One region of the Shewanella sp. DNRA4 genome, then DNA from elsewhere that is predicted to be linked to it. Evidence: predicted binding sites of a transcription regulator. Region 1 holds the regulator's gene; the other holds the start of a gene.

Region 1 (15,157 bases):
GAAGCCTATCAACTGATTGCCGATAATCTCACTAAAATCAAGCAAGCTCACGGCCCAGAGGCGGTAGCGTTTTCCTCAAAATCTGGCTCGCAAGAAAAACACTTATTCCACCTCGCCACGGCGTTTGGTAGCCCAAATACCTTTACCCATGCATCTACTTGCCCCGGCGGTTATGAAATTGCTGCTATGGCCATGTTTGGCACTAAGGTGAAACGCGATTTAAGTAACTCAAAATACATTATTAACTTCGGCCATAACCTGTACGAAGGCATCAACATGTCCGAAACCCGCGGCATGATGGCGGCGCAAATGGATAAAGGCGCCAAGCTGGTGGTGTTCGAGCCAAGATTCTCAGTGGTTGCCGATAAAGCCGATGAATGGTACGCGATTCGTCCTGGCACCGACGTGGCCGTCGCTTTAGCCTTATGCCATGTATTGATTGAAGAAAACCTTTACGACAAAGCCTTTGTTGAGCGTTATGTCGAAGGCTTTGACACCTTTGCCGCTGAAGTAAAAGCCTATACCCCTGAGTGGGCCGAAACGATCTCCGATGTGCCCGCCAAAGATATTCGCCGTATTGCCCGTGAATATGCGGCTAAAGCGCCCCATGCGGTGGTGGATTTTGGTCACAGAGCCACCTTTACCACCGAAGAGTTTGAAATGCGCCGCGCGCTTTACGCTGCCAACATCTTGATTGGTAACATCGAGCGTAAGGGCGGGATCTACCTGGGTCAAAAGCCTGGCGATTATAACAAGCTCGCCGGTGAAAATGTGGCCCCCGTGCTGGGTAAGCCCGGCGTAAAAGATATGCCTAAGCCTGCGGCAAAACGTATCGACCAAGTGGAAGAACAGTACGCCATGATGTGGTCAGCTGGCGGGATTTATCAAACCGTCCTCGATGCGACCTTAAGCGCGGTACCTTATCAGTTACATGGCTGGGTGATGTCCCGTACTAACCCAATGCAAACTATGACTGACAGAGCGCGTGTGGTCGAAGCCTTGAAAAAGCTCGACTTTGTTGCAGTGTGCGATGTGTATATCAGTGAAACCGCGGCCTATGCCGATGTGATTTTACCTGAGTCTACCTACCTTGAGCGTGATGAGGAAATCGCTGACAAGTCAGGTAAAAACCCTGCCTACTATGTGCGCCAACGGGTGGTTGAAACCCTAGGCGATACTCGTCCTTCATGGCAGATCTTTAAAGATATTGGCCACAAACTGGGGCTGAGTGAATTCTATCCATGGGAAAACATGGAGACCCTGCAACTATTGCAGGTAAACCGCGACACAGAGCTGCTGCGCCGGATCAAAGACGAAGGTTTTGTTAGCTTTGGTAAGCCCATCATGCTGCGCGAACCTAAGATGGTGGCCGAGTTTACTAAGGCCTATGCCAATGCCAAACCTGCGGATGAAGACGGCACCTACGGCAGTTTACTCAGCTTTAAAACCCCAAGCGGCAAGATTGAATTGACCTCAGCCAAGGTTGAAGCCATGGCGCCAGGACGCGGGGTGATTAAGTTCCGCGAAGTGCAGCTTAAAAAGCCTAATGAACTCTACTTTATCCAAGGTAAGGTTGCGGTACATACCAATGGCGCGACCCACAATGTGCCCATGCTGGCGAATTTGATGTCGGATAACGCCGTATGGGTTCACCCAGATACCGCGAGTAAATTAGGCATCAGCAATGGCGATCCTATCCGCTTAACCAGCAGCGTAGGTACAGAGGAAGGTCATGCGTTAGTCACCCCAGGCATTCGCCCCGATACCGTGTTTGCTTATATGGGCTTTGGCTCTAAAAACAAAGAGTTGGTTAGAGCGACAGGCAAAGGTATCCACTGCGGAAACTTACTGCCCCACGTTACCGCACCTGTGTGTGGCATGACGGTACACACCACTGGCGTCACGCTGGCAAAACGCTAATTGGAGGCTCAAATGACGAAAAGATATGTGATGGTGCACGATGAGAACAAGTGCATCGGCTGCCAAGCCTGTAACGTGGCTTGCCGCAGTGAAAACGGCGTACCAGAAGGGGTGACCCGTTTACAGGTGAGAGTCGAAGGGCCCTATGGCGAAATGCCCCATCTGCACTTTAAGTACCACAGAGTGTCGTGTCAGCAGTGTGAAGATGCGCCCTGTGTGAAGGTGTGTCCAACGGGCGCGGCCTACGTGGGCGAAGATGGCATTGTCTCCATCCACGGCGACAAGTGTGTGGGTTGTATGTACTGCGTGGCGGCGTGCCCTTACAAAGTGCGTTTTATGAATCCCGAAACCAAAGTGGCTGACAAGTGTAACTTCTGTAAGGACACCCGTTTGGCCCGTGGAGAACAACCAGCCTGCGTGACTGTATGTCCGACCGATGCATTGGTGTTTGGCGATGCTAACGATCCACAAAGTGAAGTGGCCACACTGCTCAACACTAAGATCACTTACCAAGATAAGACCCATTTAGGCACTAAACCTAGGGTATATCGCGTTCCTACCAAAAGAGGGGGGATTTGATTATGAACAATACTTGGGGCGATATGGCGCAATATGATCCCGTCACTTGGCACTGGGTCATCGCCGTGTATTTGTTTATGGCGGGTTTATCCGCCGGAAGTTTGCTGATTGGCATTGGTTTGCGTTGGTTTAATCAAGAACAAACGCAAGTTGAGAGCAATATCCTCAAGGCCGCGGCGATTATTGGCCCTGTGGCAATCAGCTTAGGCTTGGCTTGTTTAGTGTTTGATTTAACTAAGCCTTTCCACTTCTGGTTGATCTTAATTAACTATAACTTCCAATCAGTAATGGCGATTGGGGTATTAGCGCTGCTGGCTTACTCACCCTTGGCATTTGCCTACGCGATTTTAGTACTGCGTGACGATTTGCCAAAGTGGGGCTTAGGTTTCCTCACACCTATCGCTAAGCTGCTGATGCCCTTTAGAAAGCTGATTGAAGTGCTGTTGTTTGTCCTCGCCATTGGTGTGGGCGCTTACACAGGCTTCTTAATCTCGGCGATGAATGCCTATCCGATGCTAAACACTGCGGTATTGCCTGCACTGTTCTTGGTATCGGGTTTATCAGCGGGTGCGGCGGCCAATGCGGTGCTGGCGCTGGTGATGTTCAAAACCGATAGCCACGACAAGACCTTAGCTAAAATGCATGGCTTAGAGCTGCCAGTGATGGCAATCGAAATCATGTTCCTGTTTATGTTGTTTTGCGCCTTGTACTTTAAGGGCGGTGCGGCGGCTGCGGCACTGGCATCACTCACCTCTGGCGTGTGGGCAAGCGTATTCTGGATTGGTGTCGTGGGGATTGGCTTTGGTGTGCCATTGCTGTTTATGCTGCTTCCCGCAGCGACTCGCCACACTAAGGGCGCAATGATTATGGTGGCCTGTGCCAGCTTAACCGGCGTGCTCGCCCTGAGACACTTTATTGTGTATGCGGGCCAAAGCTACTTAAGTTAATGAGAGCAGAGTTAACGAGATCTCAGTTAACAATTAACTGAAGTTCGTTGCAATACCGATGGCGTAAATCACCCATCCCCTGCAAGCAAAAAGCACCGTTAAACGGTGCTTTTTTTATGGCTGCGATTGACTGCAATTGGCGGGAGATTATTGCGGTAATAACTCAATCACTGATTTGACCGTGAGCACTAAGGCGCTGATAGCGCAGAGGGCTAAGGTCGCCATCTTGGTCTTATGTTTATCAATACTGCCTACCAGTTTGCCCGCCACGAGATAGCCTAAAAAGACCGAGGGCAATAGCATTAGCGAAAGCCAAAAGTGCTTGATTTCGAGTAGGCCCGTCACCCCAAGAATCGCCAAGGCAATGGTCGAACTAAAGATAAAGAAGGCCGATAACGCTGCGCGAAACTGCGAAGCATCCTTACCCGCCAATAAAATCGCCATCGGCGGACCACCAATGGCGGCGATATTGCCAAAGATCCCCGAGACGACTCCCGCGCCAAACAGAGTCGCTTTGTTTACCGGCAGGCTGAATTTATACAAACTGAGCACCACGGCAACCGTCACAATCGCGGCAATCGCCAAGCCGAGGATCGGCTGCGGCGCAAACAGTAATAGGCTAGCACCGATAAAGCCACCGGGCACTCGACCGATGAGTGCGTATTGCAAGCCATTGAATTCTAAATGGCCGCGTTCACGCAATAGGGTGAGTAGCGCGATGGAAAATCCCATCACAATCACGGGGGCAGGCACTAATTGGGGATCGACGATATACAGCAGCGGACTGGCGACCACGGCTAAGCCAAACCCAATCAGACTCTGGGTGAGGGCACCTAAAAACACAATCACAGACGCGATGGCAAGCGTTTGTGGATCGATCAAGGAGAACATAGGATTCCATCAAAACAAAATAGGGATCGTTACTTTAACCCACCACGCCGGATGAGCATTAACGATCCCTAATAATTAGTTACGGCAGGATTATGGACGCTTAAGCGTTATTCCATGTCTTCCCACTCGATCCCCATTTCGTCCATCAACCGCTTCGCTTCAGCGGGGATGCTGTCTGGGCACTCTTTCGACAGATCGGCATCATCAGGCAGAGGCTGGCCGGTGTAGGCATGCAAAAATGCTTCGCACAACAGTTCGCTATTCGTTGCGTGGCGCAGGTTGTTGACCTGACGACGCGTACGTTCATCCGTGAGGACTTTTAGCACTTTGAGCGGAATAGACACAGTAATTTTCTTTACTTGTTCATTCTTCTTGCCATGTTCAGCATAGGGGCTGATGTATTCCCCATTCCATTCAGTCATTGACTCACCTGTTATAACGCTAAATTCGGGGCAGATTTTAAACCCTTACAGATTACAGTCAAATTATTGCTACTATTTCTTAGCGATTGCAAACAGATTTCTTTATGTTTAGACGTCTAAACGTCTTAACGCCTATTGACGATACCACTGGGCTTAGGTACATTTAGACGTCCAGACATCTCTTTGCGAACTTAGGAGTTCCCGATGACCGCAGGCAAATTAGTGACCGAGCGTCAATTAGCCACATTGGCAGTGCGTCAGGGTATCGAAAGCGATACTCAATATGGCGCCGTGGTGCCGCCAATTTACCTGTCGACGAATTACGCCTTCGATGGTCATAAAAATCCTCGCGAATTTGACTACAGCCGTTCCGGCAATCCTACCCGCAGCATCTTAGGCGATGCCTTAGCAAAGCTGGAAAAGGGCGCAACCGGTGTAGTGACTTGTACTGGCATGGCAGCCATTACCTTAGTGACCACTTTACTGGGCCCAGATAATTTACTGGTGGTGCCCCACGATTGTTACGGTGGCTCTTATCGTTTATTTACTAATTTGGCGAAAAAAGGCCAATTTAAACTGCTGGTGGTCGATCAAACCGACAGCCAAGCACTTGAGCAAGCGATTGCCCAGCAACCTAAAATGGTGTGGATTGAAACCCCATCCAACCCATTACTGCGGGTGGTTGATATCGAAGCTATTGCCAAGGCAAGCCACGCCGTCGGTGCGTTAGTGATAGTGGACAATACTTTCCTGTCACCGATTTTGCAGCAACCGCTATTGCTCGGCGCCGATATCGTTATCCACTCCACCACTAAGTACATTAATGGTCATAGCGATGTGGTGGGCGGCGCGGTGATCGCCAAAGATCCCCAAATTGGTGAGACCTTACATTGGTGGTCGAACACCTTAGGCTTAACGGGTTCTGCCTTCGACAGTTATCAAACCCTGCGCGGCCTGCGTACTTTGGCCGTGCGCATTCGTGAGCACCAACGCAATGCCGAGCGGATTGTGGAGTTACTGAGTAATAGCCCCGTCGTGAGTAAAGTGTATTACCCAGGTCTTGCGGATCATCCCGGTTATGCCATTGCCGCCAAGCAACAAAAAGGTTTTGGCGCTATGCTGAGTTTTGAGCTTAAGGGCGGCGAGGCCGAAGTGGTTGCCTTTTTAGATGCCTTAAGTTTATTTAGTGTTGCTGAGAGTTTAGGCGGCGTCGAGAGCCTCGTGGCCGTGCCCGCGACCATGACCCACAGAGCGATGGAGCCGCAGGCGCGTTTTGAAGCTGGTATTAAAGACACCCTATTACGTTTGTCGGTTGGTATTGAAGATGCCGACGACTTAGTTGCAGATATTCAAGCAGGATTGGCCGCCGTAGCGGCTTGTCAGTAGAGGAATAATAGATGGCACGTTGTCACTTACATAAATTTGGTGGTTCCAGCTTAGCCGATGCCGATTGTTACCGCCGAGTCGCCCATATTCTGTTAACCCATGGCCACAGTGATGATCTGGTGGTGGTGTCTGCCGCGGGTAAAACCACTAACTTTTTATATAAATTATTGTCCCTGCGCGATAGCAACCAATTATGGCAAGAAGAATTACAAGTCCTTATCAGCTATCAGCAAGGCTTGATTGAGCAATTATTATCTAACGAGCAAGCGCGGGATTTACGCGAACGTTTGACCACGGATAAAGCTCAGTTAATCAGTCTATTATCTTTAGATGTACGCAATGATTACCAAATTAACCATGTGGTGAGTTTTGGTGAGCGTTGGTCGGCGCGCCTGATGGCAGCGCTGCTGCGCGAATCGGGCGTGGCCGCAAGCCATGTTGATGCGTGCTCGATTTTAGTGGCCGATGAGGCCGCCGTGCCGCAAATTCGTGTGCAAGAATCCCGCGCCAAAGTGCAAGCCTTACTGGCGGCCCACCCTAACGAGCGCCTAGTGATCACCGGTTTTATTTGTGCTAACGAGCGCGGCGATACCTTGCTGCTTGGCCGCAATGGCTCTGACTTTAGCGCCAGCTTAATTGCTAGCCTTGCCGACATTGAGCGCGTGACCATTTGGACCGACGTTGAAGGGGTCTTTAACGCTGACCCGAATAAGATCAATGATGCGAAATTACTCAAGAGCATGTCCCTTGCTGAAGCCGACCGTTTGGCGCGTTTAGGCTCACCCGTGTTGCATTCACGTACTTTGCAGCCGCTGTTTAACACTGAGGTGAGCTTGGCTGTGCGTTCAAGCTATGCCTCCCACACCGACTTTACCCTGATTGCGCCGCACAGTTCATCAGCGAGTGCGCCCGTGGTGACCAATCTAAATGCCGTGGTGTTATTTGGCTTTAAGATCGCGGGTGATGTGGCCAGTCTGCTCGAGCAATTGGTGGAGGCGGGATTAACGCCACTGGCACATTGGGTATCGGCGCATCAACGGCTTGAGCTTGCCTATACCGCTGAAAACCAAAAACAAGTACAAAAATTATTGGATGCGCAGGCCGAAGCCCTCTGCATTAGAGATCTGCAAATTAATACCGAGCTTGGCTTAGTGGCACTCGTGAGTGCCGATGCCGAGCATTATCGCCGCAGCTTTGCCCGTTTACTGAGTCGTGATGCTAAGCCCTTGTTCAGTGGTGACTTAAGTCTTGTGACCTTAGTGCCACAGTCGCAGGTTAATCTGCTGACGCAAAAAGTACATCGCCGCTGCGCTGGCCCGCGCAAACGCATTGGCGTATTGCTGCTGGGCGTGGGCAATATTGGCGAGGCGTGGGTGAAGCTGTTTAAGTCAGTCTCTCCCTCGTTAAATCAAGAGCTTGAAGCGCAAGTCGAGTTAGTCGGTCTGGTGACTTCCAGTAAAGCTTTGATTAAGTCCACTGGTGTGGATCTGGAAAGCTGGCAGCAGGAATTTGATACAGAAGCGACTCCTTGGCAGTACGAGCATCTATTTGAACAATTAGAACAACTTAACTGCGATGAACTGATTGCATTAGATATCAGCGCCAGCGCCAGTTTAACCCTACAATATCCAGAATTTTTCGAGCGCGGCATCCATATGGTCAGCGCAAACAAACTCGCGGGCTCTGGCCCACTGCCTTTTTATCGCGAGCTTAAAGAACAACTCGGTTATCGCCGTTTATTTTGGCGCTATAACGCCAGCTGCGGCGCGGGTTTACCTATTCAGCACGCCTTAAACGATCTGCGTAACAGTGGCGATAGCGTTGAAGCCGTGGGTGGGATTTTCTCTGGCACCCTGTGTTGGTTATTTGAGAAATACGATACCAGCAAACCTTTCTCGGAATTAGTGGTTGAAGCGCGTGGTCTAGGGATTACCGAACCAGATCCCCGCGACGATCTTTCTGGTCGCGATATGCAGCGCAAGTTGCTGATTTTAGCCCGTGAAATCGGTCTGGAAATCGAGCTTGAGGATATTGAGCTGCGCTCCCTAGTGCCTGCCCATTTAGCGGATATTCCGTTGGAGCAATTCCTTGCCCGTATCGGTGAGCTAGATGATGAATTATTGCAGCAATATGGCGCAGCAGCGGAACAAAACAAAGTGCTGAGATATGTCGCCTCCTTGGATAATAGCGGCGCAGTCCTTAAAGCCGAGGTGGGATTACAGTGGATTGATGCGAGCCACCCCTACGCCAACCTCACGCCCGGTGACAATGTGTTTGTGATCCGCTCAGCCTTCTATCAAGGTAATCCGCTGATTATCCGTGGACCGGGTGCTGGCCGCGAAGTGACGGCGGCAGCTGTACAATCGGATCTAACACAGATCTGCCGCGATCTGCTGCAAGAGTAGTCATAAACCCAGACACTTGAAGAGACTAAACCCCGTATCTTCAAGTTGATTTTGCCTATATTCATAAACTTAAAGGACTCATTCGAGTCCTTTTTTATTGTCTAGAATAAATAGACTCATCTATGGGGCAGAAATTACCACAAATGGGGATTTTTGGGCTTGACTTAACAGCCAGTTTCTCTAGTATATGGACATATAGACGTCCAAACGTCCATATGGATTAAACTACTGCATTAATAGTCGTACCAGTCGCGATAATTGTCGCACTCGGGCGGTTGAGGAAATACACATGGCTTTTCATCACGCACAACATTCACATTCGCTAAACCAAAGTTTGTCTGAACTTAATGGCGATATTAATGTTTCTTTTGAGTTTTTCCCGCCATCAACCCCCGAAATGGAACAGATCCTGTGGAACTCTATCCGCCGTTTAGAGCCGCTGAATCCTAAATTTGTGTCTGTGACCTATGGGGCAAACTCGGGTGTGCGTGACCGTACCCACGGCGTGATTGAGCGTATTCAACAAGAAACCAACCTAGTCGCTGCGCCGCACTTAACCTTAGTGGATGCCAGTGATGAAGAGCTGTTAGATCTGGCAAAGCATTACTGGAAATCGGGTATTCGCGACATAGTGGCGCTGCGTGGCGACTTGCCTGCGGGTAGCCCAAAACCGACTCGCTTTGCGGTGGATTTAGTGCGCCTGCTGCGCTCAGTGGCCGACTTTGATATTTCGGTCGCCGCTTACCCAGAAGTGCACCCAGATGCGGCTAACGCTCAGGCGGATTTGATTAACCTCAAGCGTAAAATCGATGCCGGTGCGAGCCGTGCAATTACCCAGTTTTTCTTTGATGTGGAATCTTACCTGCGTTTCCGTGACCGCTGCGTTGCGGCGGGGATTGATGTCGAAATCGTTCCCGGCATTCTGCCCGTGACTAATTTTACCCAGTTAAAGCGTTTTGCGGGTATGACCAATGTGAGCTTACCAAGCTGGTTACATAAGCAGTTTGATGGCCTTGAAAATGATGCCGGAACCCGTCAGCTGGTGGGCGCAAACGTGGCGATCGATATGGTGAAAGTGTTGTCCCGCGAAGGGGTAAAGGATTTCCACTTCTACACCTTAAACCGTGCGGAATTGACCTATGCGATTTGCCATACCTTAGGGGTGCGCCCAAAGGCGGTATAACGTTAACAGTATAAAAAACGCCGCTAGTTTAGCGGCGTTTTGTTTTGCTTAAATCCTAAATCCTAAATCCTAAATCCTAAACTGAGCGAGAAGTGTGGTTAAGCGCATCGACAACTGTGCTAACTCGTCTCCTGCCCGCGCCGTTTGCTCGGCACTCTCGGTGGCATTGGTCGTAATATCATTAATATTATTGACGTTTTTATTGATTTCCGCCGACACAGCACATTGCTCGTTGGCAGCGCTAGCTATTTGAATGTTCATTTGACTAATGGTGGATACGGCTTGGGTAATGGCTTCGAGCGCTTCCCCCGCCTCGTGCACCAACGAAACACAGTTTTGCGTGGTGGCGGTACTGGTATTCATGGTACTGACGGTGGATTTGGCACTCTGTTGCAAGGCTTCAATCATCTGCTGAATTTCGCTGGTTGAAGCTTGAGTACGGCTGGCGAGCGTACGTACTTCATCTGCCACCACCGCAAAACCACGGCCTTGTTCACCCGCACGGGCGGCCTCAATGGCGGCATTGAGGGCGAGCAAATTGGTTTGATCGGCAATATTACGGATAACGACTAATACCGAGTCAATCTGCGCGGTATTACGCTCAAGTTCGTTGATGGCCGTGGCGGCATGGGCTATTTCATCCGCCAGCAGATTTATAGTCGAAATGACCTTTTCAACCAGCAACTTGCCATGCTCAGTTGACTCGCTGGCGTGGGTTGCAGCGTCAGCGGCATCAGTCGCATTGTGGGCAACTTCTTGTACTGTTGCCGCCATTTCATTCATGGCGGTGGCGACTTGTTCGGTCTCGAGGTGTTGCCGTTTTGCCATTTGCTGGGTTTCATGGGTAATGGCAGACATTTCTTCGGCCGATGTCGCCAGTAAGCTAGTAGAGTCAGAGACTTGAGCAACGGTGGCGTGGATTTTCTCAGCAAAGCGGTTAAAGGCGAGTGCAAGCTGCGCAATTTCATCTTTGCTCTTCACTTCAATCCGGCGGGTTAAATCGCCTTCACCCTCGGCAATATCATTGAGCGCATTGGTTGTTTCGGCAATTGGGCGAGTAATACTCTTAGCGATAAACCAGGCAATGGCGGTGCCAATTAGGAAGGCGATAAAGCCTATCATGATGAGTTTAAAGCGAATATCGGACATCGCTTGCTCAGAATGGCTTCTGTCCAGTGCAATATCCAGCACACCAAAGGTTTTGCCCGAGTAGTCTTTCATCCCATGACGATACAGGGCGTAGCTCTTGCCGTCTAAATCGATGGTACGAATCACTTCAGTACCTTGCATTACCTTGTTGAGTTCGCTGGAGGCGCTGGTGTCGGTGGTAAAGGTGCCACCAAAGGGGACAAAGTTGCCATCCTTAGGCAGCAAAAGAGTTATCTCTGCTTGGTAGGCATTTTTAAAATTGTCGAAGAAGGGCTGTCCAAATGACATGCCAAACTCCACTGAGCCCGTGTGCAGCCCTTGGTAATTCATCGGCACGAGGCCGCGGATCCCTAAGCCTTCCACGCCATATTCTAAGCCGCTAAGCGGTTGTTTTTGCGTGTTAGTTTCGACAATGGTTTTACGGATCGCAGTGAGGTCGTCGCCATATTTCTCAGGGCGGTGCAGGCGTAAAAACGACGTGGCAGGTGGGGTGTGGAACTGGAACTGTTGCACCGCAAAATCTTGTTTAAGGCGCGTAAATAGCGGTTGGGTGCGTTGAAGTAGTGCTTCACGGTCGCGCTCGGCAAAGTTACTTTGGATCTCAGGGGTTAATGAGATTAAGGTTGCCATCGCCTGTGCTCTTTGTCCCGATGAGACGATATTGGCCACCGCGGTTTCGTATAACTTATGTAATTCCCGTTGCTCAGACTCCCTTATTTGGCGACTGAATTCTGATAGCACCAGCGGCATGATAAAGCTCATCAGCGCAAATAGCAGTAGGCTGATGCCTAACACTATCCGAGTGCTAATGTTTAAATTCTTCACAGTAAACCTCCCAGTATCCGTATGTCTGTCTGAATATCTTTTTGAATATTATAGAGATACTGCTTTTTATATTTGCGAGCGGGTGAACCTTTTTCAGTTGTTTTTCGGCTTTTTGCGGATTTCGTGGCAGCGTGCACAGATCTTTTCTGAACAGAAAATATTTACTTAGCCTGCTAACTAAGTATAATGCTTAGCAGGCTAAGTAAATGAGTAAGCATCATGTATAAAGAACTCGAGCGCTTAAAGGAGTTATCCCTCGCGGAACATTTAGGTCGCCTGCACCGCTTATGGCGTACCGTGGCGGATGTGGAATTAGCACCACTTGGGTTAACCCATCCTCGTTGGACCGCGTTGTGGAAGTTATTGCGTCTAGGTGACAACGTGAGCCAAAAGGTGTTGGCGGATGCGCTGGAAATTGAATTGGCTTCTTTGATGCGTACCTTAGGGCAACTTGAGGAGCAAGGTTTAGTCGAGCGTCATTGCTGCACTAAAGATAAGCGCGCCCGAATCGTGTCGCTAACACCCGCCGGTAAAGACGTATTAAAGCAAGTAGAAGCGCGGATTATCCATGTGCGCGGTGAATTATTAGCGGGTATTAGTGCCACTGAGCTTGGCGAGTTTGAACGCATCATTAGCCTAATTAGTGAAAACGCCTTAGCCAAGTTGGCTAAGAGCACAGATATTCTTGAGTGAGAAATAAGATGACACCGGATCAACAATTTGCCCGTCTTGTCAAAATCGCTATGCTCGGTTTTGTGGCCGTGTTTGGCTATTTTATGTTTGCCGACACTATGATGCCATTAACCCCACAGGCAATGGCAACCCGTGTAGTGACTAAGGTGACTCCACAGATCAGCGGCAAGATTCAAACGATTAATGTGAAAAATAACCAAGTGGTCGCCAAAGGCGATTTACTGTTTCAAGTCGACCCTGCGCCCTTTGAGTTGGCTGTTTCACATGCCAAATTGGCCCTAGAACAAGTGCGTCAGGATAATGCCGAACTTGATGCTGCACTCTTAGCCGCTAAAGCAGAAGTGAATGCGAGTGCGACGACTGCACAACAAAAACGCCGTGAAGCCAAACGTTTAGATGCGCTTTATGCGACCCATGGCGTTTCACAGCAGTTGCGTGATCAAGCCGATAGTGATGCGGACGCCGCCGAGGCGAATGTGTTAGCCGCTAATGCTCGCCTCGATAAACTCAAAGTGAGCCGTGGTCTCTATGGCGAAGATAACCTTAGAGTTCGCCAAGCGATGAATGCGTTAGAGCAAGCTGAGCTGAATCTGTCTTACACCCAAATCCGTGCCGACCAAGATGGAGTGGTGACCAACCTGCAACTTGAAGTGGGCAGTTTTGCCGCTGTGGGCCAACCACTACTCGCATTAGTCTCAGATAAATTGGATATTATTGCCGATTTTCGCGAAAAAACCTTACGGGGTGTGAATGCCGCTTATCCCGCATTAATCGCCTTTGACGGTGAGCCTGGTCGTTTGTATCACGCCCAAGTGAGCAGTGTCGATGCAGGGGTGAGTGCGGGGCAGTTTGATGCCAATGGTCGTTTAGCCGCGCCGCAGGAGTCAGACCGTTGGGTGCGTGATGCGCAGCGCTTAAGACTGCATTTAGTCTTAGATGACAGTGTGTCAGACAACAGTGCAATGAATAACCTACCCGCAGGGGCGCGCGCCACAGTGCAATTGCTGCCCGACAATACGCTATTTAGCCTGCTAGCCAAGGTGCAGATTAAGGTCATTAGCCTGCTCCATTACATCTATTAATATCAAGGCAATTTGCATGTTGTTACGCCACAGCCCATTAACCGCCAATGATTTACGCCAGTGCTTGCGCATTGCCACTGGCGGTACCATTGGTTTTACCCTGTGTAAGCTCTTTGGTTGGAGTAATGGGGTGTTTTTTACCGTAACCCCAATGTTATTACTGGGTTTAGTCCCTGTGATAAGTGGCCATGCGGTAAGGCAATTATTGGCATCATCTGCCATTGCGGGGCTTGAAGTCGGCCTGCTCGGAGGCTTCTTCGGTAGCCACCCAGGCTTGATGACACCGATTGTCTTCCTGCTGTTTTTGTATCGTTTTGCGGCGATGTCCCGCGGTAGCCTGTTCCTCTTTGGTGCCAATGGCGTGCTGAGTTTAAGCATTATGCTGCACTTTGCCAGCTATCCGGGCACAGACCTGAATGATCTGATTTTTAGTAACTTTTGGGCGACAGGGCTATCAGTCATCATCGCCTATTTAATGACTGCACTTTGGCCGGATGTTGAACCTCGCGCCGCCTATCAACCCGGCCCTAAAGCACCGCACCGTATGCGCCATGAGGCGTTGCTCGGTGCCAGCATTGCCACGCTCTCTTTCTTAGTGTTTCAGATTTTCGATCTGCGTGATTCGATGTCGGCGCAGGCAACCACCTTGCTACTTTTATTCCCCATGCATTGGAACGGGGCGTTGGATTATGCCCGTAAACGTGCCATTGGCACCTTGCTTGGGGTGTCTTTTGGGGTGATGGTGCAACTCTTTCTCTACGATTGGTCAGGATTGTTGATCCTGATTGTACCGCTGCTGTGGCTTGGCTTAATGTTGTTTGCGCAGGCCCATGTGAAGGAGGCGAGCGGATCGGGTGTCGGTTTTGGCGCTATGACGACGTTAGGGATTTTGTTTGGCCAATACTTAACCCCAGGTAACGACTTAATTTTTAGTGCCCTGTATCGGGTGAGCAGTATTTTTGTGGCGATAGTGGCGACGTTATTCCTCTGTTATCTGCTGCATAAGTTATTGAATAGCTTTGAAGCGACCCGATTTGGTTACTAGGGCGTGTTGACGTTTCGAGATTAAATTTTGTTCGTTCTGGCAAGCACGTGCTCGCGAAATGAGGAATGATGTGTCGTTATTCTACTCAAATGACGAGCGGCTCTTATGACAGAAAGTAAGAGCAAGGGCTTGCCAGACGAACCCTTCGGGCAGCATTTGACTGACGTTTCTGCTGCGTTATCGTCCGTTTATGTAGAATAGCTACACAGCACGGACTTTGCCTTGCATAAAAGCCAGCCAAACTGCTGCAAAAATAACCCTGAAACGTCAACACGCCCTAAAGTGTTAACATTAGATTTTTTTAATGCTTGTTCCGCTTCCGTGCAAGGAGTATGGTGTTTTGATGCGTTTAGTGTGGGCTAAACGTAGAACGCACCACTCAATTATCTCTTTTTTAACGACCTTGTTTTAGCCGTTAACGCGGTTTTTCAAGCGTTTTCGTGTGACTCAAGGTTTGTTCAAGGATAGAAAATGAATAATAAAATTAAAACATTAGCAAAAGGCATCGCGCTCATTAGCGGCTGTGCCTTGACCTCTGTCGCCATCGCTAACACGGCAACAATCCCGCCAGCGGGACAAATCTGCGTGACTTGCCACGGCGTCGAAGGTGAGGGCATTGAGCCACTTGGC
Region 2 (15,157 bases), on a different contig from region 1:
TTTAGTTGCTGATATTCAAGGTGATGATAATGATATTGCCATCAAGCAAAAAGGCGACAGCAACGGTGCAGAGTTCCAAGTATGGGGCGATAGCAACGACGTTGACTTAAAACAACGTGGTGATGCTAACTTCGCAACCTTTGGCGCTTACGGTACTGACAACGACTTCGACTTATCTTCTAAAGGTGATAACAACGAGCTGGTTGCCTTCGCAACAGGTGAAGACAACAGCATCGAAATCAGCCAAGAAGGTGATGCGAACTTCGCTTATGTGGATGCCGTGGGTAGCGACAACGAAGTGGATGTTGAGCAAGATGGTGATCAAAACGAGACCATCATTAGCGTAACAGGTAACAACGCCGATGTAACTGCACTGCAACACCGTGGCGATCTGAACCTTATCGATTTAATCATCGAAGGTGATGAAAACTCAGCAGAAATCACTCAAGCGGGTAACGGCAACTGGGTCGGTGGTGATAGCGGTAGTTCATTTGCTGCCAACTCATTTGGCGTGAGTGGTGACAACAACAGCCTAATGATCTCCCAAACAGGTAATGACAACTTAGTATTAGGCTCACAAGCGGGTAACAACAACAGCATCAGCGTAACCCAAAATGGTGATATGAACGTTGCGACTGTTGTGCAGTACTAATCTTTAAATATGAGTCGCCTTCAAGTTGAAGGCGACTAAATAAAAACGGGAACATTGATAATGTTCCCGTTTTTATTTGCCTATCACACGCAAAAGTACATCGTTATTCGTCTTATCGTTTGGGTATCACACCACGCACCCGCTCGCTTTCAAACAAGATACCAATCAACAAAGGCTTAACTACAAAACTCAAAATGGGTTTGATAGGTCTGAGCCCATCTTAATAACTCGACACGATTTCGTGACTGGGTTTTACGGAAAATCGATGAAATATGCGCCTTTACCGTGTGCTCACTGATGCAAAGACGATGGGCAATTTCCTTATTTCTCGCGCCGCTGGAAACGAATTGAATGATGGTTCTTTCTCTAGAGGTAAGAGCTTGCAGCATGGCCACAGTGTCGGCAGGCATATCATGTTGTCCATCCAACTTTTGCACCACGCGACGAAACATCTTACTGAGCAAAGTTCTATCGTACCAAAGCTCATCGGCAACCATTTTACGCAATCCGGTCAACATCAAATCCATACGCTGGTCAGTAAACAGTAGTCCGCGTATGCCAAGCAGCATAGCTGACTCTTGATCTAAGGAATTGCGCTCAACTTGATACAGAGCCACAGGAATATGGGGGACAAGACGAGATGCCAGCAAAGGGATCCCTTTATTATCTAAGGCCGCACCTTTCTGGGCGATTAAACAAAAGCTGCGATGCCCTTTTTCTAAATCTAACTCTAACGCTGAGGCATGTTTAACGATCCGTGTTTTCAATCCGATAGATTCAGCAAGTATCGCTAAATGGCAAGGCGCCGCCACTTGATGTAAAAATACTAACTCATTGATAGTACCCAATTTACTCTTCTCCCTGAAAAGTATTCCATTATCTTTTTATCCGGCTTAATGAAATCTGCCTAAATCTCAGCATACATCTCATTAACATAGCCCATTTTGACTAGTTACCGTATGAATGCCATCACCCAAATGTACTAATAACCTCTATTTATATGTAGTAAATTCGACTAACTCCCTAAATAGTATTTCATTGCTAGCAATTAATACTAAACGAGATGGAGATCACACTCGTCTTTATACCTTAGTTAATGGAAACATCAATCGAAAGTTTAAACACAAAATTAACACCGAAAAATGACATTTTGGGGAATAAAAATCCCCTTTGAATGTCATTCAAAGGGGATTGAATGCTCTCAAGACTACGATTAGGCCTGAGTCAAGAGTTTAGCGATTTGCTTATCCTGCACACGGGATAAACTGAGTAGCGCGACAATGGCCCCAATTAAGGCTAAAAACATATCCGATTGGGTATCCCACACGTAACCTTGTGTGCCTAAGAATGCCTCAGCACCTTCGCCCGTTGCAGCGGCCACCCACCACTCTATAAGCTCATAGAAAGCACTGAAAGCGAGTACAAAACAAGTGACCAAAAAAGCGCACCAAGCGCCGGGTTTGACGGCTTGATTGCGTAACATAATCTCACGGGCCAACATGGCAGGAATAAAGCCTTGAGCGAAATGCCCGACCTTGTCGTAATTGTTACGTTCACTGCCCATCCATTGGGCAATGGTGTCAAATAATGGCACTTCAGCATAGGTATAGTGCGCACCGACAAACAGCACACAACAATGTACAAGTACTAAAAAATACACTATTGGGGTTAGCTCAAAACGTTTGCGGGTAAAAAATAATAGCGGAACCGCCACTAATGCAGGTAAAGCTTCAAGCCACCAAGTGAAAGTATCTGCAGGTTTTATCGCCGACCAGACTAAAACTGAGAGGTAAATACCGCACCAAGCGATTTTATTATTCAATGTTTCTTCCTCTTATGCGATATTGTTCTAATTTTAGAATATTAACTTTAGCCATCTAGCCCTCCACAGTGAGCAAAAAAAGTGCTACTTTGATGAGCCAAGGTTGTCAGCATAACATACAAGAACCACTTCAATTAATTAGAGGGTACCCATATCATGGCGAAACATTCGCTTGACAAGGATAAGATCAAAATCCTGTTGTTGGAAGGCGTCCACCAATCTGCGGTAGATGTGTTTGAACGCGCGGGATACACCAATATTGAGTATCACAAAGCCTCGTTAGGTGATGAAGCCCTGCACGAATCCATCAAAGATGCTCATTTTGTTGGTATTCGTTCCCGTACCCAACTCACCGCCGATGTATTAAAACGTGCCGAAAAATTAATTGCGATTGGTTGTTTCTGTATCGGCACTAACCAAGTGGATCTGGCGACCGCCGAATCCCTCGGTATCCCCGTTTTTAACGCACCATTCTCTAATACCCGCAGCGTAGCTGAACTGGTATTAGGCGAAATTATTATGCTGATGCGCGGTATTCCTGAACGTAACGCTATCGCCCATCGTGGTGGTTGGATGAAAACTGCCGCAGGCAGTTACGAAGTCCGTGGCAAAACTTTAGGCGTGATAGGCTATGGCCATATTGGAACTCAGCTGGGGATCCTGGCAGAAACCTTAGGCATGCGTGTGGTGTTCTTCGATATCGAAGACAAATTGCCATTGGGTAATGCCCAGCAAATCCATTCAATGGAGCAATTGCTGGCACAGTCCGATGTAGTAAGCTTGCACGTGCCTGAAACGCCGCAAACCAAAGACATGATAAGTACTGCCGAATTCGCCGCTATGCGTAAAGGCAGCATCTTTATCAACGCTTCCCGCGGTACTGTGGTCGATATCGATGCGCTCACGGTGGCACTCAAAGAGCGTCACCTTGCGGGCGCGGCGATTGACGTTTTCCCCATTGAGCCACAATCGAATGATGATGAATTTATCAGCCCATTACGCGGTTTAGATAATGTGCTACTCACGCCACATGTGGGTGGTAGCACCGCCGAAGCACAGGAAAATATCGGTATCGAAGTGGCAGGCAAATTAGCCAAATACTCAGATAACGGTTCAACCGTATCTGCGGTTAACTTCCCTGAAGTGTCTCTGCCAATGCATAAAGGTACCTCACGCCTACTGCATATCCACCAAAATCGTCCAGGCGTGCTGATCAAAATCAACAAAGCCTTCTCTGAAAAAGGCATTAACATTGCCGCTCAGTATCTGCAAACAACGGCAGAAATCGGTTATGTGGTAATGGAAGTCGACACTCACCAAGCAGAAGAAGCCTTGGTTGAGCTTAAAGCCATTGAAGGCACACTGCGTACTCGCGTGTTGTTCTAAAGCCTAAACCGCTAAGGTTTGCCCCCATCTAAGGCGCACATTTCATTTAAGATATGTGCGCCTTATGCTTTTGAGGCCAGAGGAATTCCGCTACAATCAAGCCTCTTGCATCGCCTTCATTTTCAGGATCTCGCTATGACTATTGCAGTTTCGACACCCAATTGGGATCTGGACGCCTCCACGCCTCCACTTATGCTCGCCAACTTATCCCACCTAGGCCTTATCAAAGTGGTTGGCGAACAGGGCCGCAGTTTTATCCATGGCCAAGTGACCACAGATATCAGCTCACTCGAAGCCAACCAATGGCGCTGGGGCGCACATTGTGATCCTAAGGGAAAGATGCTGGCTAGCTTCCGCACCTTTGCCATCCAAGATGCGCTGTTGATGTTGATGCCAAAGGACACTATTGCAGTGGATCTGCCACAACTGCAAAAATATGCGGTATTTAGTAAGGCGACCCTGACCAATGCCTCTGATGAGTGGACATTACTCGGTGTGGCGGGTGAACAGGCTAAACAATTTGTCAGCCAACACTACGGTGAAGTCACTCAGGAACTCACTCTCATCGAGCAAGGCGCCATTTTAAAAGATGCGGATCGATTTATATTGGTTCTACAACCACAAGCCGCAAGTGCCCTCATTGCCGAGCATACCGTATTTGATGCCAGTGCTTGGCAAGCATTAGAAATTGCTGCGGGTTACCCCAATCTAGCGCCAAGCCATGCTAATCAGTACGTACCGCAGATGTGTAACCTACAGGCTATCAACGGGATCAGCTTTAACAAAGGCTGCTACATGGGTCAAGAAACTGTGGCTCGGATGAAATACCGTGGTGGTAACAAGCGTGCGCTCTATATTCTTCAAGGCACCACTTCCTTAAATATCAATTTGGAAACGGGTATCGAGATAGAATTGGAAGACGGTTATCGCAAGGGTGGACAAATCATTGAATTTGTTCAACGTGGTAATCAAGTGCTGCTCACCGCCGTGCTCGCCAACGATACCGAGAGTGATGCCAAATTGCGTTTCGCTGATGACGAGCAATCTAGCTTACGTATTCAAGCATTGCCCTACTCGCTCGAAGACTAGTTTCTCGCTGATAAGCGGAACGTATTGAAAAAGGCGCCCTAGGCGCCTTTCTGCTTTAATGTTCGAAATAAGTATCTCGAATCGCCACCACCTCGGGCAAGATTTGCTTAAATTCGGCCACCAGCTTAGGGTCAAAATGTTGCCCTGCTTGGCTTTCGAGTAACTCGAGCGTGGCCTCTATTGTCCAAGGCTCCTTGTAAGGACGGCGCGAAGTCAGCGCGTCAAAGACGTCCGCTATCGCCACAATCCGACCTTCAATCGGAATATTTTCCCCCGACAAACCATTAGGATAACCCGAACCATCCCATTTCTCGTGGTGGGTTAAGGCGATACGCCGCGCCATTTGCAGCAGTGGGTCGCCATGCTCACCAATGATCTCAGCACCAATGGCGGCATGTTGCTGCATGATTTTCCACTCTTCGGCATCGAGCTTACCCGGCTTTTTCAGTACCGCATCGGGCGTGCCGATTTTGCCAATGTCATGCATAGGCGCCGCGTTATACAACAACTCACAGAAGGTACTCGGTAAACCTAGTTTGATAGCGAGCAGCCGCGCATAATGGCTCATACGCACAACGTGCAGACCCGTTTCGTTGTCTTTGTATTCGGCGGCGCGACCTAAACGGCGAATGATTTCAAAGCGGGTTTCTTCTAACTCTTGGGTACGTTCTTTAACTTGTTGCTCTAGCAAGCGTTTTTGATCGTACAGCGCGAGATGAGTTTTGACTCGCGCCTTCACCACGGGAGCGCTGACTGGTTTGGTAATGTAGTCAACCGCACCTAAGGCAAAGCCCTGTGCTTCATCGGCAACCTCAGATAATGCCGTCACAAAAATCACAGGAATGTGGCAAGTTAAGGGCTCCTGTTTAAGCTGCTTACAGACTTCATAACCATTCATGCCGGGCATCATGACGTCGAGTAAAATTAAATCAGGCAGTGTTTTGGCTACAAGGGCTAGCGCTCTTGGTCCATCAATCGCGACTTTGACCTTATAGTCATCACCGAGTATGCCCACCAAAATATCGATATTTTCTGGAGTATCATCGACGACTAATATTGTTGCCTTATCCATCAACACATTCACCTTTCCAGTGGCTTTATCAATGATCAATACTGCGCATAATTGACCGTTTTACTTTAAGTCTACAAGTACTTCATCAATCAACTCGACGGCCTCATCGAATTGATATTGATTAATCATCGTTAGCGCTGGACTCAACTGCTGCCATAACTGAGCACTCACTTGCGGTTTAAGTGCATCCATTTGGGCGACTGCATCGGAATCCGCTTCTTCTAAACTTTGGCGTAATCGCGTTAAGGCCTCAATGAGGGCTTCTGGTGGTAAATGCTCCGCCGTCGGCCCACTAGATTCTTCAAACTCAGGTTTAACTTTTTCAATTGCTTGGCAAATCGATGCCACTAACGTTTGGATTTGGTCCAACTCCGCTTGGAACTCAGTATTTTCACTTAAGTGAAGTTCCAATTGCCGAGCCAATTCCGCAAGCGTTGTGGAACTTAAATTGCCCGCAAGTCCCTTAAGCGTATGGGCCATTCGCACCGCATCCTCACGTTTATTGCTGGCAACGGCCTTGTTGATTTGCTCGACAACATTACGTTGGCTAGTAACAAAACGATCAAAGATCCTTTGGTAAAGGCGCGTGGAGTTTTGCACTAGCTGCAAGCCTCTATCAATATCAAGCTCTGGGTGTTCAGGCCATTTCACGACAGAATCAACATCAATATTCACAGGCTTGGGTGAATCATTAATAAGCTCTTGAGGCGGTAACGGTGCACCTAAATATTTTAGGAGGGTTTGATACAGTAAGTTAACCTCTATCGGCTTGGCGATATGATCATTCATTCCCGCTCTTAAACACATTTCCTTGTCGCCAGCCATGGCATTGGCGGTCATTGCTATCACAGGTAATTGTGCTAACTCGGGCCTTTGTCTCAGTGCTTTTGTTGCCTGATAACCATCCATCACTGGCATTTGGCAATCCATCAATACCAAATCAAAGCTCTGCTGAGCTAACTTATCCAACGCAATTTGGCCGTTGGTGGCAATGGATAAAATAATCCCCACTTGCTCTAAAAATTCGGTCGCCACCTCAAGGTTCATTTCGTTATCTTCGACTAACAGAATACGCTTACCTTTAAGGGGCAATAATAACTCAGGCGCAATACTGTCTTGATGGCGCCTGACGGGTAGGAACCCTGCGCGACCAAGTGCGTTCATAATGCCATCAAGCAATCTTGATGCGCTGATAGGTTTGCTGATGTAGCCCGCTAACCCAAGTTGCTCAATTTGGGTCAAGAAATCTTGATTAGCATGGGCTGATACCATCAAGATCCGCGGCGCTTTTTTTGCCCGTTGCAGGATTTGTTTTGCGGTTTCGAGCCCATCAAGATTTGGCATTTTCCAATCAATCAATGCCACAGCATAATCCTGCTGGCTGCACCGCATCACCGCCTCGTCGCCAGAACGCACTGTATCCACTTGAAAGCCCATGCTCTCTAGAGTGGTTCGCATAATGTCCCTTGCGGTGGCATTGTCGTCGGCAACTAATACTGGCATACCTTCAAGCTCTTGACCTACGATGAGCTTTTGTCCACTGGAGATGCGCAATTTAACGGTAAAAAAGAAAGTACTGCCATGGCCTTGCTGGCTTTCGACCCCGATACTTCCCCCCATTAATTCGACCAGTTGTTTACAAATCGCCAGCCCTAATCCCGTACCACCATATTTACGGGTAGTAGAAGTGTCTGCTTGCGTAAACGACTTAAACAGTTTGGCTTGTTGTTCATGGGTTAACCCAATGCCACTGTCACGCACACTACAACGTAATATGACATCATCGTTTTGCTGCTCGACCAAACTGAGGGACAGTAATACCTCTCCTCTTTCGGTAAATTTGATCGCATTATTCATTAGGTTGATCAGCACTTGCCCCAACCGCAACGGATCGCCAAGCAGATAACGTGGAACATTGGGTGCGACAGCAAACAGCAATTCAATCTGCTTTTGAGCCGCCCTTTCGGAGAAGATATCGCTCAAATCTTCAAGCATGGTATCGAGTTGAAAAGGCACATTTTCGATATCAAGCTTGCCAGCTTCAATCTTAGAAAAATCAAGGATATCGTTAATGATTGATAATAAAGATTGCGACGCGCGCTCAATTTTTTCGAGATAATTTTTCTGTTTTTTGTCTAGATCAGTCTGTAAGCAAAGTTGCGACATCCCGATAATGGCATTCATTGGCGTGCGGATTTCATGGGACATATTCGCGAGGAAGTCGCCTTTTGCCTTACTGGCGGCATCAGCCTCTTCCTTGGCAACAAGCAATTGTTCTGAAAGCAGTTTTAACTCAGTCATATCGACCATGCTTACCACAGCTGACTCAAATTGGTTCTGGCTGTCCAATAAGCTTGAAACGTTGACTGTCATCCATAAATGCTCACCGGAGGGACGAATAAAGCTTCTTTCCCCTCGGTAGTGATCAACTTTACCTTCTACAAGTTCCTTAAACTGCGCTTTTGCAACTTCTTTATCCTGTGCACTCAAGACATCAAAAATAGGCGTACTACGTAATTCATTACGGCTCAGTCCCATATCCTCACAGAACTGATCATTACAATCGAGGATAAGTCCTTTGATATCGACATTCACGATACCAATGGTTGCCCCATCAAATAAGGCCTTAAAGTGCGCCTCACTGACCGCAAGTTCTTCTTCAATAGACTTGCGTTCAGTCACATCCATCACATAGCCATTCCAGATAATGGCGCCATCATCGGCATAATGACCACTGGCTCCGGCTTCCATCCAGCGAATGCCACCATTAGGATGACGATAGCGGAACTCACGGATCCAGCTTAATTTATCGTCACTCATTCCCTCAAGCGCGCGTATAACTTCTGGTCGTTCCTCATCAAAAATCCGCTCAGCAATAATATTAAAGTTACTGAGTAAATCTTCGCGGTGTAAACCCAACATGTGAAATGCTGCGCCAGAAAGGAAGGTAAAACGGCGATCGCTAGGAGAAACCCAGCGTAATTGATACACAGTACAAGGAATAGACTCAGTGATATTGGTTAATTGCAGCCTTGAGGCTTCAAGCTCGACGATGGCTAACTTACTCTTGGTTATATCGTCAATACTGCCGTCAAACCATAGGGGAAAACCCTCTTCGGTATAACTCGCCTTGCCCTTTTCATGCACCCAACGGATGCTGCCGTCACGGTGGCGAATACGATATTCCACCTCAAAGGTTTCCTGCTGCGCGAGGGCTCTATCAATATGCTGATGACACAGCTCGCGATCTTCTTCCAAAATCAATGAAGCAAAGCTGCGTTGACGATTCTCAATAAACTGGCTCGCGGCATAACCGGTAATATCGGCAATATTGTCACTGACATATTCCATCACCCACTCCTCGCCGATGCGAGTGCGGTAGACAGCCCCAGGAATATTGGTCACCAAACCACGGAAGCGAACTTCACTATCACGGATTTTTTGTTCAACCGCTATTTTTTGGGTCATATCACGGATCGATGCGGCCACTTGGCGACGACCATCGAAATCACTCGGTAAAATACTTAAGGCGATTTCGGCAACAAACTCATCCCCATCAGACTTAAGCGCCCGCACATGGCGTGCATTTGCCATCGGCCTATCACGCCCCTCACGTAGAAACTGTAATCTTTCTTTGGCATGGGGACTCCTTAAATCTTCGGGTAGCAAAGCTTCAATTTGTAATCCCAACATAGCTTTTGCGTCATAACCAAAGAGCTGCTGACAGCGACTATTGCTAAATACTATTTGGCCACTTTGATCGACAATCAACATGGCCTCAGGTGCGGCCTCAAGTACAGCGCTAGACCAAGCAGCGGCGGAAAATTGCTCTGTCACATCGGTAAATAGCATCTCCACCGACATTAACTCGCCAGTATCTGACACTAAAGGCTGCATAAAAACATCGAGCCGCCTTGACTGGCCTTTTGAATCGATGAGTTCAACTTGATGTGAAGGGACGTTCTGCCCTTTGAGTGCCAGATCGGTGTATTCCCAGTTTTTCTCATTAAGGGGGTTGGCCGAAAACAATCTTTGATATTTGCGCTTAAGTAATTCGGGCGGTATGCCCAATACTTTGGTCACCCCTTCACTGACCTGTGCAAGTTGTCCGTCAGGATCAAGTGAGCAGTAAAAGGATTTATCGCTCATACCGTCGATCAGGCGAGCGAAGCGGTTACCGCGGGAATCTAAAATAGCTTGCTCACGCTGAGCAAGCAGATCTGCCATTTTGTTAAAGGTTTCACTTAAGGTCACTATCTCGCTAATCGCACCTTTAGGGATAACCAACTGCTGTGTTTTACCTTGACCGAAAGCCAAAATGCCGGATTCAAGGGTTTCCAGTGGACGAGTTAACCGTTTAGCGGCGATATAGCAGGTCAATAACAGCAGTAAGGTTAATAAACTTAAGTTGAGGACAACTGAGGAAATATCGTCCAGTAGCGAGGTAAATAACTCCTGCTGTGGCACCATAACAACCACGTGCCATTTTAACTTTGCCACTTCTGCAATGCTGGCAAGATAAACTGTACCAGTATCATCAACAAAACTGGCTTGCCCAGTCAGCCCATCTTCCAGCAAAGCGCCAAAGGCATTATTTTTGTGATTTCCTTTATCCAGCCATTCCGAGACTGATGTGGCTAAAACCTTTTCTTTATCACCATGAAAGATAAGCCGACCTTGCTCATCTAATATCATCAGCCGATTAGGGGCTATCCCTAGTTGCTCAGGTAATCTATCTAAAGCCAAATCAACGGTTGTAACCCCAAAATAATTAGGCTGCACTCCAAAAGGAACCGCATAAGTAATCATTAAAGTATTACCAGCACCCTCGTCGAAATAGGCTTTTGACCAATAACCTTCGACTTTATTGATGGCTTGCGTCCACCAATCCCAAGTCCCATCGGTATAATCGTACCCCTCGGCGCCAATATCTAAATAATGGAAACTATTACCACTGCGGTATACATAGGGAGAAAAAAGTTTTTTATTGAGAAAAGTGCCCGGTTTAAAGGCAACGGCAGAACCATAAAAATCGGGGTTACGTTCGAGGCGATTAGTTAAGACTTTTTGCAGCTTATCAGAATCGTTAATATCATTCTTGTCAGCCAAAAAACCAATAAAATCAGCAAGCCCTTGAGTATTTGTTTGAGCGTGTTCGAGTAATAATTGCAATCGAGAGGCTGAATGTGCCGACTGTTGAGCTAAATGATCGTAAAGCCGCTTTTCAAGGGAAAGATAATTAAACCATGAAGTAATCCCATAAACGGCCGCCATGATAAGAATCAAAGGCAGCGCAATATGGGATAAAATTTTGCTGCGGAAAGTACGAAGTTTACTTTTATCCATGGCGTCGCCTCAAAGCCCCCGTTTTAAGTCTCCCCCCTTTTTGGGGTAGCTCTTATAAAGTAAACGAAGAACGCTGTGGCGACAATCTCAAAGTTAAAATAATGTGAACTAATATATTGTTTTCACAACATTAATAAACAGGGTTTAGCGTACGGTTAGCGAATGTTCGAACAAAATAGCTTTGCGTTTCAGCAATGATAATGTGCCGCAATCCAATAATCGCAATCAAATTAGGTATGGCCATTAAGCCATTTACCGTATCAGCCAGTAACCAAATCACATCCAACTTGATAAAAGCCCCACCAGCAATCAGGCCTAAAAACAAGATTTGATAGGCACGCAGCCCGCGCTCGCCCACTAAGTAGTACCAGCAACGTTCACCATAGTAATGCCAGCCTAAAATGGTCGTAAACGCAAAGCAGACCAAGGCGATAGTGACTAAATACTGGCCGATGGCAGCCGATCCGCCTAAGCTAAACGCCGCACTGGTCATGGCCGCGCCCGCAGTGTCACCGCTCCATACCCCAGTGATGATAAGCACTAATCCCGTCATAGTGCAGATGATAATAGTATCGAAAAAGGTGCCAGTCATACTCACTAAGCCCTGCTCGACGGGCTCATTGGTTTTTGCCGCAGCCGCAGCAATGGGCGCACTACCTAAGCCTGACTCATTAGAAAATACCCCGCGGGCAATCCCCATTTGAATCGCTTGCGCCACGGTGGCCCCTAAAAATCCCCCCGCAGCCGATACTGGCGTAAAAGCCGACTCCACCACTAATTGCAACGCGGGTAGAATGGCATCGGCAAAAACCACTAAAATCCACACACAGGCCAACACGTAACCAATCGACATTGCAGGCACAAGCTTTTGCGCCACGTTGGAGATACGTTTGACGCCACCTAAGGTGACAGCAGCCACCAGCAGGGTTAGCACCAGCGCAGTCACCCATGTTGGTACATCAAAGGCGATAGTTAAGGCATCACTTATCGCATTCACTTGAGCAAAAGTCCCAATGCCGAAAAACGCTACCCCCACGCCAAACAGCGCAAATAACTTCGCCATCCAACGCAAACCGAGGCCTCGCTCGATGTAATACATCGGGCCACCGGCAATCTGTCCACGCGCATCGGTAGTGCGGTATTTTACCGCCAACATACACTCGGCATACTTAGTCGCCATGCCAAAAAAGGCGGCAAGCCACATCCAAAATAACGCACCAGGGCCGCCCATCTTAATCGCCGTTGCGACCCCAACAATATTGCCCGTACCTATGGTTGCAGACAATGCAGTACAAAGCGCGGCGAAGGACGATAGATCACCATGCCCCTTAGCGGGTTTGAACAATAGGCTAAGCGCCATTGGCAGACGAAATACTTGGATAAGCTTTAGTCGCGCAGTGAGATAAATCCCTGTGCCAACTAACAAACAAAGTGTGATAGGACCCCAGACAATACCATTTAGGCTGCTGAGCAAGGCTTCAAAACTCATGATATTCCTCAATTATTAAACAACTAAATTAATAAAGGAGGAGGAAAAGAAATGGCTGTGACACAACGCTGTCAGCCTAAAGAAATACCATCTCCCCAGCCAATAACGGCAGGAAAATAGTCCACAAAGACAAACGACAGGGACTGTGCAGTCATCCTCTCCTCTGTCCTTTTGCCTGAGCGTTTCGCGTCGCTTAACACACTGCGACACTTTCGCCTTCGGCGCCACCTATTATTGCAAGTTAATGCAATCGGTAGTCTCTCCAGAGGCTCGTCCAGTAACAGTCCACGCCTTACGGCACCTGAAAGAGTGCTTTGTTTATGGAATGCTTCCAACAACAAAGTTGCCTCGTCGGTGTGGGGTTAATTCCCCACTCTCCTGCTACCTTCATCCGAACGGATTGTTAAAACGATAGCCAGCTATCGTTTTAACAGGGCGCACAGCATGCAACAAACACCACAATAGCTCAAGCCCATTTGCTCACAGAAATGAGAGTCAAGCCGTTAATCGCAGAAAATTCAAACAGACTCAATCCTAAGTCTTAATCGATGTGAATTGATCTAACTTGCCCAAATATCGGTATCTATAGGATTGTAAAATGCTTTATCTTTAGCCTAATGCCTAGGTTGGCCAAACCCCAATTGGAAGAGATAGATGAAAGAAGTCGCCAAGCTTATCCAAGTGAGTAAAAGTTTTCGCGACGGCGAGCAGCGCCACACTGTGCTGCAAGCGGTCGATTTAACTTTGCATCAAGGGGAGACTATCGCACTCACCGGCCCAAGTGGCAGCGGCAAAAGCACTTTACTGAATCTGATTGCGGGCTTTGAAACGGCAGACAGTGGCCAGATAGTGCTGAATCATCAATGCACCACCAAGTGGCAAGATAAGCAATGGAGTGAGTTTAGGCGTACCCATTTAGGCGTGGTATTCCAACAATTTAATTTACTCACTCCGCTGAATGTCAAAAATAATATCGGCTTTTCCCTGCACCTTAACGGTGATAGCTGGAATCCATGGTGCGATTATTTGGTGGAAAAGCTTGGGTTAGCGGCATTGTTAAACCGGCAGGTTGAAGCGCTTTCCGGCGGACAACAACAACGGGTCGCGATAGCTAGGGCATTAGCCCACAATCCGAGTTTACTGCTGGCCGACGAACCCACGGGTAACTTAGATGACGAATCTGGTAAACAGGTGATGTCACTGCTATGCGAACTCGCCAAAGAGAGCCAAACCAGCATTTTGATGGTCACCCACAGCGAAGAATGCGCCGCCTTTATGAACAAACGCTGGCATCTGTCCTACGCCGCAGTGTCGATCTCCGGCTAGCATGATGAATAACACACAACCAGAAAATAAAGCCAATCCATACAATAACTTAAACAAGAGTGGGCAATGGCTGCGTATCACCTGGGTACTCAAGGTATTTTTAGCCCATTATCGCCACGCGCCATTGCAGGCTGGGGCGATTTTACTCGGGATCGCCCTCGCAGTGACGCTGCTCATCGGGGTAAAAGCCACCAACGATAATGCGATTCGTAGCTATAGCGAAGCCACTGAGCTCTTAAGTCAGCGGGCCGATGTACTGCTTACCGCGCCCGTTGGCCAAGATAATCTCGATGAATCGGTGTATTTCAGTTTAAGGCAAGCTGGGATTAGCCAAAGTCTTGCGGTTGTCAGTGGCAGAGTCGCGGGCCAAAACGGCCAGTATTGGCAAATTGAAGGCAGCGATATTGTCGCGGCATTGACCGCCACATTAACCTCAAAAAACGCTTCACCATCCTCAAATAGCAAGGCAACGGCTAATTCTACTGTCTCAATGGGAGATCTGCCCCTTGCCGCCCTAATGAGCGGTGAGCCTGTGGTGGTGATGAGTGACAGTCTTGCCAGTAAAATCGCGCCCAATGGCCAGCTCAGCCTTGCCCAATCCATAGCCCCATCGACTCTAAAAGTGATCCGTGTCGATGATAGTTGGGGACTTGGTAGCGCCATCTTGACCGATATTTCCCTCGCCCAAAACTTACTTGGGATGCAGGGCAAACTCAGTTATATCGCCCTATTTAGTGATAGGGATAAGCTAGCCGCGTTAAAACAACGGCTCGACACCTTAGGTATCACCCCAGTGCTCGCTAGCTACAGTCAGCAGGATCAAGGGCAAGCCTTAATGGCGCTTACCCGCAGTTTTCATTTAAATCTCAATGCGATGAGTATGTTAGCCTTTGTAGTTGGGCTATTTATTGCCTATAACGGCGTGCGTTACAGCCTGATGAAACGCCAACGTCTGCTGATTCAACTGCTGCAACA

Evidence for each region. Region 1 encodes MetJ, which represses methionine synthesis genes. Its sites were predicted from a motif close to TAGACGTCTAGACGTCTA; they were not measured.
Region 2: serA (phosphoglycerate dehydrogenase) is a predicted target of MetJ. The motif match lies at 2,523-2,540, and genes of this name have one in related genera.

Annotation. Positions count from the first base shown of each region.
Region 1 is NZ_JABAIP010000023.1:41,831-56,987, forward strand. It holds gene phsA (thiosulfate reductase PhsA) at 1-1,920, shown strand, start outside; gene HG547_RS19790 (4Fe-4S dicluster domain-containing protein) at 1,933-2,499, shown strand; gene nrfD (NrfD/PsrC family molybdoenzyme membrane anchor subunit) at 2,502-3,446, shown strand; gene HG547_RS19800 (sulfite exporter TauE/SafE family protein) at 3,594-4,337, opposite strand; gene metJ (met regulon transcriptional regulator MetJ) at 4,445-4,759, opposite strand; gene metB (cystathionine gamma-synthase) at 4,982-6,145, shown strand; gene HG547_RS19815 (bifunctional aspartate kinase/homoserine dehydrogenase II) at 6,157-8,550, shown strand; gene metF (methylenetetrahydrofolate reductase) at 8,840-9,733, shown strand; gene HG547_RS19825 (methyl-accepting chemotaxis protein) at 9,803-11,707, opposite strand; gene slyA (transcriptional regulator SlyA) at 11,927-12,400, shown strand; gene HG547_RS19835 (HlyD family secretion protein) at 12,409-13,482, shown strand; gene HG547_RS19840 (DUF2955 domain-containing protein) at 13,499-14,527, shown strand; gene HG547_RS19845 (c-type cytochrome) at 14,999-15,157, shown strand, end outside.
Region 2 is NZ_JABAIP010000014.1:27,809-42,965, forward strand. It holds gene HG547_RS15690 (curlin) at 1-652, shown strand, start outside; gene HG547_RS15695 (LuxR C-terminal-related transcriptional regulator) at 829-1,500, opposite strand; gene HG547_RS15700 (DUF2238 domain-containing protein) at 1,866-2,474, opposite strand; gene serA (phosphoglycerate dehydrogenase) at 2,631-3,860, shown strand; gene ygfZ (tRNA-modifying protein YgfZ) at 3,996-4,949, shown strand; gene HG547_RS15715 (two-component system response regulator) at 5,005-6,021, opposite strand; gene HG547_RS15720 (PAS domain S-box protein) at 6,082-11,367, opposite strand; gene HG547_RS15725 (sodium:alanine symporter family protein) at 11,498-12,856, opposite strand; glycine riboswitch at 13,010-13,132, opposite strand; gene HG547_RS15730 (ABC transporter ATP-binding protein) at 13,511-14,182, shown strand; gene HG547_RS15735 (ABC transporter permease) at 14,187-15,157, shown strand, end outside.